One region of the Methylobacterium sp. D54C genome, then DNA from elsewhere that is predicted to be linked to it. Evidence: riboswitches for the same ligand, from Rfam matches in the RefSeq annotation. Region 1 holds a riboswitch; the other holds the start of a gene.
What was found. Region 1 has a riboswitch for thiamine pyrophosphate ahead of thiC (phosphomethylpyrimidine synthase ThiC). Riboswitches for the same ligand answer to the same signal wherever they lie in the genome.
Positions count from the first base shown of each region.

Region 1 (4,746 bases):
ACTACGACCGCCCGCCGCCGCGCCGCTCCTACGACGACGATTACGGGCCGGGGCCACGCCGCTACCGGGGTGATCCCGACGAGTACTGATCTCGGTCGAGCAGGGCAGGCACGGGAACGTATTTGCCCTGTTAACCGCGATCCGGCATCGTCCGGCTCCGCGGAGCCACGAGACGGGACGGAGGAGCTGATGACGGAGAATCGCCGCGGCACCTTCCGGAAGAACGCCTTCACGTTCGGCGCCGTGCTGCTCGACGGCGGCGAGGTGAGCTGCCTGGTCTGGGACGCCACCGACGTCGGCGCGCAGATCGAGGTCGAGGACGATCAGGCCGTGCCGGACCGCTTCGCGCTTCGTGTCAGCACGGGCACCGAACCGCGCCCGGCCACCGTGGCGTGGCGGCGCAGCCGGCGGATCGGTATCGCCTTCGACGGCTGAGGTCCCTCAGGTCGCCTGCAGGGCCGGGCTCGGCTTAGGCCCGGACCCGGCCAGCCGGAACAGGCGCGGCCGGACGAACAGCAGGTCGAGCGCCGTCCCGCGGACCAGCCGCTCCAGCACCAGCGGCAGGATCACCGCCGTCGCCATGACGGTCAGGCTCGCGAGGCCGATATCGGTGATCGCGCCGGTGCGCACGAGGATCTCCCGCGTCGCCGCCATCGGCAGCGAGAAGGCCAGGTAGATCACGATCGAGCGCTGGCCGCAGGTCCGGACCGCCTCGGCGGCCGGACCGCCGGCGCGGCCGATGAGAGCCGCCGCCACCACGATCGCGAGGGCTCCGGCCCCGCCGAGGGCGAGGCTCACCAGCGGCAGGCTGGCGAGGGTCGGATGATCCGGCAGGCCCGACGGGGTCAGCGCGAGCCAGCCTTCCAGGACCGCCCAGGCCGCCAAACCGCAGAGTGCGAGTGGGACGCGGCGGCGCGCCGCGTCGGCGAGCGCGAAGATCCGCCCGGCGAAGAGGTAGCCCGCGACGAAGTAGACGTAGCGGGCGCAGAACTCCTCGATCAGGGTCGACTCGCTGCGGATGTCGGCGATCTGCAGCAGGGCGGCGCCGGCGAGGAGCACGCCGCCGGGCACGCGGCGCAGGGCCTTGGTGACCACCGAGAACACCGCGAGCAGGTAAATGAACCAGAGGCTGGAATAGGGCTCGATCAGCGCGTGGGCGAGATGCGCCGCGAAGGCCGCGGGGCCGGCATCGCCGACGATCTTGCCGTACTTGGCGACCGACTGGATCACCAGCCAGAGCAGGTAGAAATAGGCGAAGTGGACCACCCGGCGGTCGGAGAACAGGCGCCAGTCGCGGTCGATCACCCGTCCCACGAACAGGCCGGAGAGCAGGAAGAAGTCCGGGATCCGGAACGGCTTCGCGAAGGCGACGACCGGGTGGAGGAAGCCCTCGCCGCCCATGGCCTCGCCGGTGCCGATGACCGAATGCATCATGACGACCAGGAGGATGCAGATCCCCTTGGCGATATCGACCCAGGCGAGCCGATCCCCCGTATCACCCACCCCGGCCATCGTCCCAACCCTCGCGATCGGGGCGATCCTGGACCGGTTCGGGTTGACGGCAAGGAACGGGGCGGCGGCCACCTGCGGATGTGACGAACGCCCGGTAAACGCCGGCCGGGCAGGTGTCAGATCTTGCGGCGCGCCGACTTCCGCTCGCGGGTCATGCGCGTGGCGGCGTGGAAATCGTCGGGCTTGCCGCGGACCCAGACGAGGAAGCGCGCGATCTCCGGATCGGCGCGCAAGGCCTCGACGTCGGCGAGGCGCTTGGCGATCTCCGCCTCGCTGTAGCGGGCGTGGATCGCCGAGTGGCAGATCTGGTGCAGCCGGACCGTGCCGCGATGGGTCCCGCCCTTCAGCTTCGGCGTGAGGTGATGGAGGCTGGAGCGGGCGTGGCGCGGGATCGGGCGCTCGCAGAGGGGGCAGACCGGGTCCGGCGGGCCCGGGACGCCCGGCGCGTCCGGATCCTCGGCGCTCCAGCGCTGCGAGCGCCGTCCGACCACGCGAGCCTCCCTCTCCTACCCCTGCTGATCCACCGGTTGCGGGCAGGCCGGACCGACGCTCTGTCCGAACAGCGCCTCGGCCTCGCGATCCCGGCTCCCCAGGATGGAGACGTGGTCCCCGGGGATCACGTCGATCCGCGCCCGCTGGCCGGCCGCCTCGGCGAGGTTCCGCGCCAGCTTGGCCGGCACCACCGTGTCGTCGCGGCCCTGCACGATCAGCACGGGCGCCGACCCGTCGCGGATGCGCAGATCCGAGCGGTACGTGTCGCGCAGGAGCCAGATCGGGGCTAGCGGGACATGCAGCCGCACGGTGTGGGTCATCGAGTCGAACGGCGCCTCCAGGTACAGGCCGATCGTCGGCACCCGTTCGGCGACGGCCACGGCCACGGCGGCCCCGAGGGAGTGTCCGTGGAGGAGGATCGGCGCGTCGGGCGCCCGCGCCCGCGCGGCCTCGACGGCCGCCAGCCCGTCGCGGATCAGCCCGTCCTCGCTGGGGCTGCCGGTGGAGCCGGGATAGCCGCGATAGGCCACAGTGAGCACGCCCCAGCCGCGCGCCCGCCAGGGCTCCGCGGCGAAGCGGGCCGCGTGCGGCTCGGGGCGGGACCCGTTGCCGTGGAAGCTCACGACGACGCCGCAGCCCGGCCGCGGAGGCCGCCACAGGCCGTGCAGGGTCTCGCCGTCGGGGGTCGCGACCGTGATCGTCGCGAGGCCCGGCGGGATCGTCCACGGGTTCTGCGGCCCGAAGGCGCCCGGATAGAGGAACCGGCGCTGCCCGAGCGCGAGCGCGGCGCAGGCCAGCCCGCAGAGGAGGAGCGCGGCGAGCAGGAGGCCGGCGATGAGGCGCATTGCGGTGCGATTGAGTACCGGAGGACGCGTGCGTTCGGACGAACGGTTTCGGGGATGTGTTTTCTAGGGCGGCCGGTCAGCATTGACAAAGCGGCCCGCGGGCCCGAGTCTGGAACCGTTCCGAGGGGGGCCCTGAAGAGGGCTGAGATTGGGCACGCTGCCCTGACCCTTGAACCTGATCCGGCTCATACCGGCGGAGGGACGGGAACCTGCGGTCGCATCTCGCGCGACCTCATCTCATCTCGGCCATCGCGTGGACCGGACCGCTCCAGCACGAGGAGAGGCCCACGATGAACGCACCCGTTCTCCCGAAGGACGTGAAAGGCAGCCCCGAGACCGTGACCACGGGTCCGGTCACTGGATCGCGCAAGGCGTACGCGAACCCGGCCGGGCGGCCGGACATCCGCGTTCCCTATCGCGAGATCGTCCTCTCCGATCCGAAGGAGGAGCCGGTGCGGGTCTACGACCCGTCGGGCCCCTACACCGAGACCGATGCCCGCATCGACCTCAACGCCGGCCTTCCCGGCGTGCGCGAGCCCTGGGTCGCGGCCCGCGGTTACGCGGCCGTCGCGCCGCGCGCGGTGAAGCCCGAGGATAACGGATTCGCGGGCGATAAGCTCGTGGCCCCCTGCCCCGCCGAGCGGACCATCCGCAAGGCGGCCCCGGGCCAGATGGTGACCCAGTACGAGTTCGCCCGCGCGGGGATCATCACCGAGGAGATGATCTACGTCGCCCATCGCGAGAACGTCTGCCGCGAGGCCATGCTCGCGGGCGCCGAGGCCGCGCTCGCGGACGGCCAGAGCTTCGGGGCCTCGGTCCCGCCCTTCATCACCCCGGAATTCGTGCGCGATGAGATCGCCCGCGGCCGGGCGATCATCCCGGCCAACATCAACCACACCGAGCTGGAGCCGATGGCGATCGGCCGGAACTTCCTGGTCAAGATCAACGCCAACATCGGCAACTCCGCCGTGACCTCCTCGGCCGCCGACGAGGTCGAGAAGCTCGTCTGGTCGATCCGCTGGGGCGCCGACACGGTCATGGACCTGTCCACCGGCCGCAACATCCACAACATCCGCTCGTGGATCATCCGCAACAGCCCGGTCCCGATCGGCACAGTGCCGATCTACCAGGCGCTGGAGAAGGTCGGCGGCGACCCGCTCAAGCTCGACTGGGAGGTCTTCAAGGACACGCTGATCGAGCAGGCCGAGCAGGGCATCGACTACTTCACGATCCATGCCGGCGTGCGGCTCGCCCACGTGCCGCTGACCGCCCGGCGCGTCACCGGCATCGTCTCCCGCGGAGGCTCGATCATGGCGCGCTGGTGCCTGGCCGGGCACCGGGAATCGTTCCTCTACGAGCGGTTCGACGAGATCTGCGACATCATGCGGGCCTACGACGTCTCGTTCTCCCTGGGCGACGGCCTGCGCCCGGGCTCAATCGCCGACGCCAACGACGCCGCGCAGTTCGGCGAGCTGGAGACGCTCGGCGAGCTGACCAAGGTCGCCTGGGACAAGGGCTGCCAGGTGATGATCGAAGGCCCCGGCCACGTGCCGATGCACAAGATCAAGGTCAACATGGAGAAGCAGCTGAAGGAGTGCGGCGAGGCGCCGTTCTACACCCTCGGCCCGCTGACCACCGACATCGCCCCGGGCTACGATCACATCACCTCGGGCATCGGCGCCGCCATGATCGGCTGGTTCGGCACCGCGATGCTCTGCTACGTCACCCCGAAGGAGCATCTCGGCCTGCCGGACCGAGACGACGTGAAGACCGGCGTCATCACCTACAAGATCGCCGCCCACGCCGCCGACCTCGCCAAGGGGCATCCCGCCGCGCAGCTCCGGGACGACGCGCTCAGCCGCGCCCGGTTCGACTTCCGCTGGGAGGATCAGTTCAA
Region 1 is NZ_JBKFAK010000004.1:177,030-181,775, forward strand. Features, by position in the region: gene ACLBYB_RS12140 (hypothetical protein) at 1-89, shown strand, start outside; gene ACLBYB_RS12145 (hypothetical protein) at 190-435, shown strand; gene ACLBYB_RS12150 (acyltransferase family protein) at 442-1,512, opposite strand; gene ACLBYB_RS12155 (restriction endonuclease) at 1,629-2,003, opposite strand; gene ACLBYB_RS12160 (alpha/beta hydrolase) at 2,019-2,849, opposite strand; TPP riboswitch at 2,963-3,068, shown strand; gene thiC (phosphomethylpyrimidine synthase ThiC) at 3,140-4,746, shown strand, end outside.

Region 2 (4,746 bases), on a different contig from region 1:
CGCCTCCAAGTCCCTGTCGCGGAACCAGATCCAGCGCCCGCCGCCGTCGAGGACCGCCTGGACGGTCTCGGCGAGGGGCCGCGGATGCCCGTGCCGGTCCGTCACCGCGAGCAGCGGCGACGGCAGCGGCCTCACGAGCCGACGAGGCCGAGCTGCGGGCTCGACGGCTCGGCCCGGCCGCGGCGGGGGATCCGCCCGGCGCGGTGCGCGTCGCGCCCGGCTTCCACGGCCCGGCCCATGGCGCGGGCCATCCGCACCGGATCGTCGGCCTTGGCGATCGCGGTGTTGATCAGGCAGGCGGAGGCGCCGAGTTCCATGGCGATCACCGCGTCCGAGGCGGTGCCGATCCCGGCATCCACCACCACCGGTACCGTCGCCCGGCGGCAGATCAGCTCCAGGTTGGCCGGGTTGGCCACCCCCATCCCGGAGCCGATCAGGGAGCCCATGGGCATCACGGCGGCGCAGCCGAGATCCTCCAGGCGCTGGCACACGATCGGGTCGTCGTTGCAGTAGGGCAGCACCACGAAGCCGTCGTCCACGAGGTGGCGGCAGGCCTCGATCAGCTCCATGACGTCCGGATAGAGCGTCTCGCGGTCGCCGATCACCTCGACCTTGATCCAGTTGGTGTCGAGCGCCTCGCGGGCGAGCTCGGCGGTCATGATCGCGTCGCGGGCCGTCTCGCAGCCGGCGGTGTTCGGCAGGAAGCGCTTGCCCTTCAGGATCTTGACCGTGTCCGAGCCGTGGCCCTGGAGCGAGACCCGGCGGATCGAGGCGGTGACGACCTCGGCGCCGCTCGCCGCGACGGCGTCGCGCATGATCGCCTGCGTCGGGTAGCCGGCGGTGCCGATGAACAGCCGGGACGACAGCGTCACCCCGGCGATGGTCAGGCTGTCATCCCCACCCTCGGGGCGCGGCGGCAAGTGACTCTGGTCCATGCTCAACCTCCCTGCATGGCGCGGACGATCTCGACCCGGTCGCCCTCCGCGACCGGTGTCTCGCCCCAGTCCCGGCGGCGCAGAACGCGGCCGTTCAGCGCGATGGCGACGCCCTGCGGGCTCTCGATGCCGCTCTCCTCCGCCTCCAGGCGGAACAGGGCGTCCACCGTCTCGGCCGCGCACTCGCGCGGCTCACCGTTGACCAGGAGTTTCATGCCGAGGCCCTCAGCGCTTCCGGCTGGCCGAAGCGCGCGCGGGTGAAGGGACGCGCCACCTCCGGCAGCGCGCCGCGCAGCACCAGCGCGGCGATCGCGTCGGCGGTGACCGGGGCGAGCAGGTAGCCGTTGCGGTGATGCCCGGTGGCGGCGACGAGGCCAGGGGCGATCGCGTCGAGGATCGGTGCGTCGTCGTCCGAGGTCGGCCGGTAGCCGCTCCACACAGCCTCCACCTCCATCTCCTCGATGCCGGGCAGCACCCGGCGGGCGCCCTCCAGCAGGGCGTAGAGCCCGCCCGCGGTGACGCCGGGACGGAAGCCGCAATCCTCCACGGTCGCGCCCACGACGAGCTGGCCGTCGCTCTTCGGGGCCATGTGGACCTGCTCGGTCCAGACCATCCGCGCCAGGGTACCGGTCCGGGCGGTGGTGCGCAGGGCCAGGGACTGGCCCTTCAGCGGGCGGACCGGAAGGGCGAGCGCGTCGGGCAGCAGGCCGCCCTCCCCGCTCCAGGCGCCGGAGGCGAGGATGACGGTCTCAGCCGACACGACGCGGTCGCCGGCGCGGATCCCGGTCACGCGGCCGCCCGACCAGTCCAGGGCGGTGACGGGGGTCCGCTCCACTAGGATCACGCCGGCGCGGCGGCAGGCCTCGGTGAGGGCGTCCATGACCAGGCGGGGATCGACCTGATGGTCGAGCGGACAGTGGATCCCGGCGGTGACCGAGGGGCGCAGGCCCGGCTCCAGACGCCGGACCTCGCTGCCCGGCAGCCACGCGGCCTCGAGCCCCGAGCGGCGCTGCAGGTCGTAGCGGAAGCGCAGGCGTTCGACCTCGTCGCGGCCGACCGCCAGCACCAGGGTGCCGTCGGCGCGGTAGTCGATCGCCCGGCCGGACTCGGCCTCCAGGGCGTCGCGGAACGCGGGCCAGAGCCGCAGCGAGTCCAGGGCGAGCGGGAGCAGCGGATCGGAGCCCGGCTCGTGCTCGGCGGCCGGGGCCAGCATGCCGGTGGCCGCGAGGCTCGCGCCCGCCCCGATCGTGTCCCGCTCCAGCACCGTCACGGCGCGGCTGGCCCGGGCGAGGCGCCACGCGATCGACAGCCCGATCAGCCCGCCGCCGACCACGGCGACGTCCGTCCGAGCCGGAAGGGTCGCCGGCGCGGCGCTGCTGTCCGGGTTGCGGCGGCGGCCGATCGGTGAGGCGGGTCGGTCGAGGGGCACAATCATCTCCGCGGATTGCCGTCGCGGAGATCGGGCCGTACGCTTCGGTGAGAAGCTGTGGCCTGCCTTTCGGGCGGCCGCGGTCCAATCCCTACGCCGGTATGAGCCGGATCAGGTTCGAAGGATTTCCGCGCCGCAGGTCCTGACGGACGTGCCAGCGGTTTCTCAGCCCCTTGCCGGGGATCTCCCTGGAACAGACGCAGATGTGGCTCCCCGGCCGCTGCCGGTCAACCCCGCGCCGCGACCATCCGGGCGTTCCCGCGACAATCCGATGATCCCGGTGACGATCTGGACACCAAGCGGAGCGGAATCAGCGCGCGCCGCGGCGGCGGCCGCGATCGCGCACCATCCCTTCACCGGTCTGGCCTCTCATCACCGGGATTCCGGAACGTCTCCGGTCGCCGGCACTCCACGTCACGGGCGGACTCGCGTGCGCGCAATCCTATTGATCTGCCTGCTCGGCTTCCTCGGTGTCACGGCCGCCTTGAAGCTGCGCGACGGCATGAGGCCGGCGCCGGTGGCCCTCGCCGTCACGCCGCCGCCGGAGCCCGTTCCCGCAGTCGACGCCGCCGGCGTGGCCCTCCAGGCCGGGCGCAACGGCCACTTCTTCGTCAACGCGCTGTTGGACGGCCGCTCGCTGCCGATGATGGTCGATACGGGAGCGAGCGCCTGCGCGTTCTCCGAGGAGGATGCCGCGCGGATCGGGATCCGGGTCACTCCGGCCGATTTCACCCGCGTCTGGAACACCGCGAACGGCACGGTCCGCGTGGCGCCGATCCGGATCGCCATCGTGCAGATCGGATCGATCACGGTGCGGGACGTCGATGCGGTCGTGATCCCGCGCGGGCTCCTGTCGACGAGTTTGCTGGGCATGTCGTTCCTCAGGCGTCTGCGCGATTTCGGCATCTCCGGCAGCACGATGACGCTCCGGGGCTGAAGCGGCCGGAGATCAACGCTGATCTGTCTGGCCGAGGCGCTCCTGTGGGGGGGCCCCAAGCTTGCACCACGGGATCGGATGCGGGCCCAACGCCCGCGCCGATGACCTACGGCGTTCGGGCCTCGTGCCAGCCCGATGGCGGGCGTCTCCTGATCCGCTCGATCAGTCTATCGATTGCATGTATTTCCAATTATGAGACCATGAAGCCGGAGTATTTATATACAAATCGACGATTGTCTGTCCTGCCGGATATTTTATCTAAATTTTGCCGAAGGATATGTTTGTTTTGTCAGCGCATTACGGCAATGCTAGGAGCCTGCATGACTGCGCATCCGACACGTGAGCGCGCGATGGGACGGCTTCGGCATGAAGAATCGCGGATCGACGATCTGTTTGTCCATGATCGTGAAGGACGAGGCCCACGTTATTCGGCGTTGCCTCGATTCTGTTCGTCCGATCATCGATCATTGGATCGTCGTCGATACCGGCTCGACGGACGGGACCCAGGATGTTGTCCGCGCCGCGCTCGCGGACATACCGGGTGCCCTGGTCGAGCGCTCCTGGGTCGACTTCGCCTTCAATCGGAACGAGGCCTTGAAACTCGCGCGGCGTCACGCGCAGTACGCATTGATCATCGACGCCGACGATGAGCTGATCATCCCGGCGGACTTCACGATGCCGAAGCTGCGTGCGCCCGGCTATCGGTTCGAGATCATCGACGCGCACACGCGGTACTGGCGCAACCAGCTGGTCAGCACCCGGGAGAACTGGCGTTACCGGGGCGTCCTGCACGAATTCCTCAGCTGCCCCGGCGTGACAGAGACTCCGATCCTCCCCCTCGCGATGCGTCGGGGCGACGACGGTGCCCGCCACCGCGACGCGACGGCGGACGCGCGGGATATCGCCGTCCTCGAGAAGGCGCTGGCGGTCGAGACGGACCCCTTCATGATCGCCCGGTACACGATGTACCTCGGCACCACCTACGACGCCGCCGGCGAGTACCGGAAAGCGCTCGCCTGCTTCCTGAAGCGGGCCGATCTCGGCGGATGGGACGAGGAGGTCTATTTCAACCTGCTGATGGCCGCGGTGAACGCGGAGCGCCTCGACGAGCCGGAGGACAGGGTGCTGCAGCTCTACGAGCGCGCCACCGCAATCCGTCCGGGACGGGCGGAGGCGCGCCACGGGGCCAGCCGATTCTGCAGGCTGAGGAAGCGGTTCGCGGAAGGCTATCGTTACGCCGAGGCGGGCCTGGCGCTCGAGCTTCCGAGCGAGGGCATCTCCCTGAACCCGTGGGTCTACGAGTACGGCTTGCTCGACGAGTTCGCCCTCAACGCGTACCACAGCGGCCAGTTCAGCGCCTGCGGACATGCCTGCCTGAAGATCCTCGAGCGAGCGCATGTCCCGCGGGAGGTCGCCATACGCGCCGGCGCCCTGGCCCGGGACGT
Region 2 is NZ_JBKFAK010000001.1:339,220-343,965, forward strand. Features, by position in the region: gene ACLBYB_RS01830 (thiamine phosphate synthase) at 1-135, opposite strand, end outside; gene thiG (thiazole synthase) at 132-935, opposite strand; gene thiS (sulfur carrier protein ThiS) at 938-1,150, opposite strand; gene thiO (glycine oxidase ThiO) at 1,147-2,370, opposite strand; TPP riboswitch at 2,435-2,563, opposite strand; gene ACLBYB_RS01850 (retropepsin-like aspartic protease family protein) at 2,795-3,301, shown strand; gene ACLBYB_RS01855 (glycosyltransferase) at 3,701-4,746, shown strand, end outside.
Region 2: another riboswitch for thiamine pyrophosphate. It lies ahead of thiO (glycine oxidase ThiO); the one in region 1 lies ahead of thiC (phosphomethylpyrimidine synthase ThiC).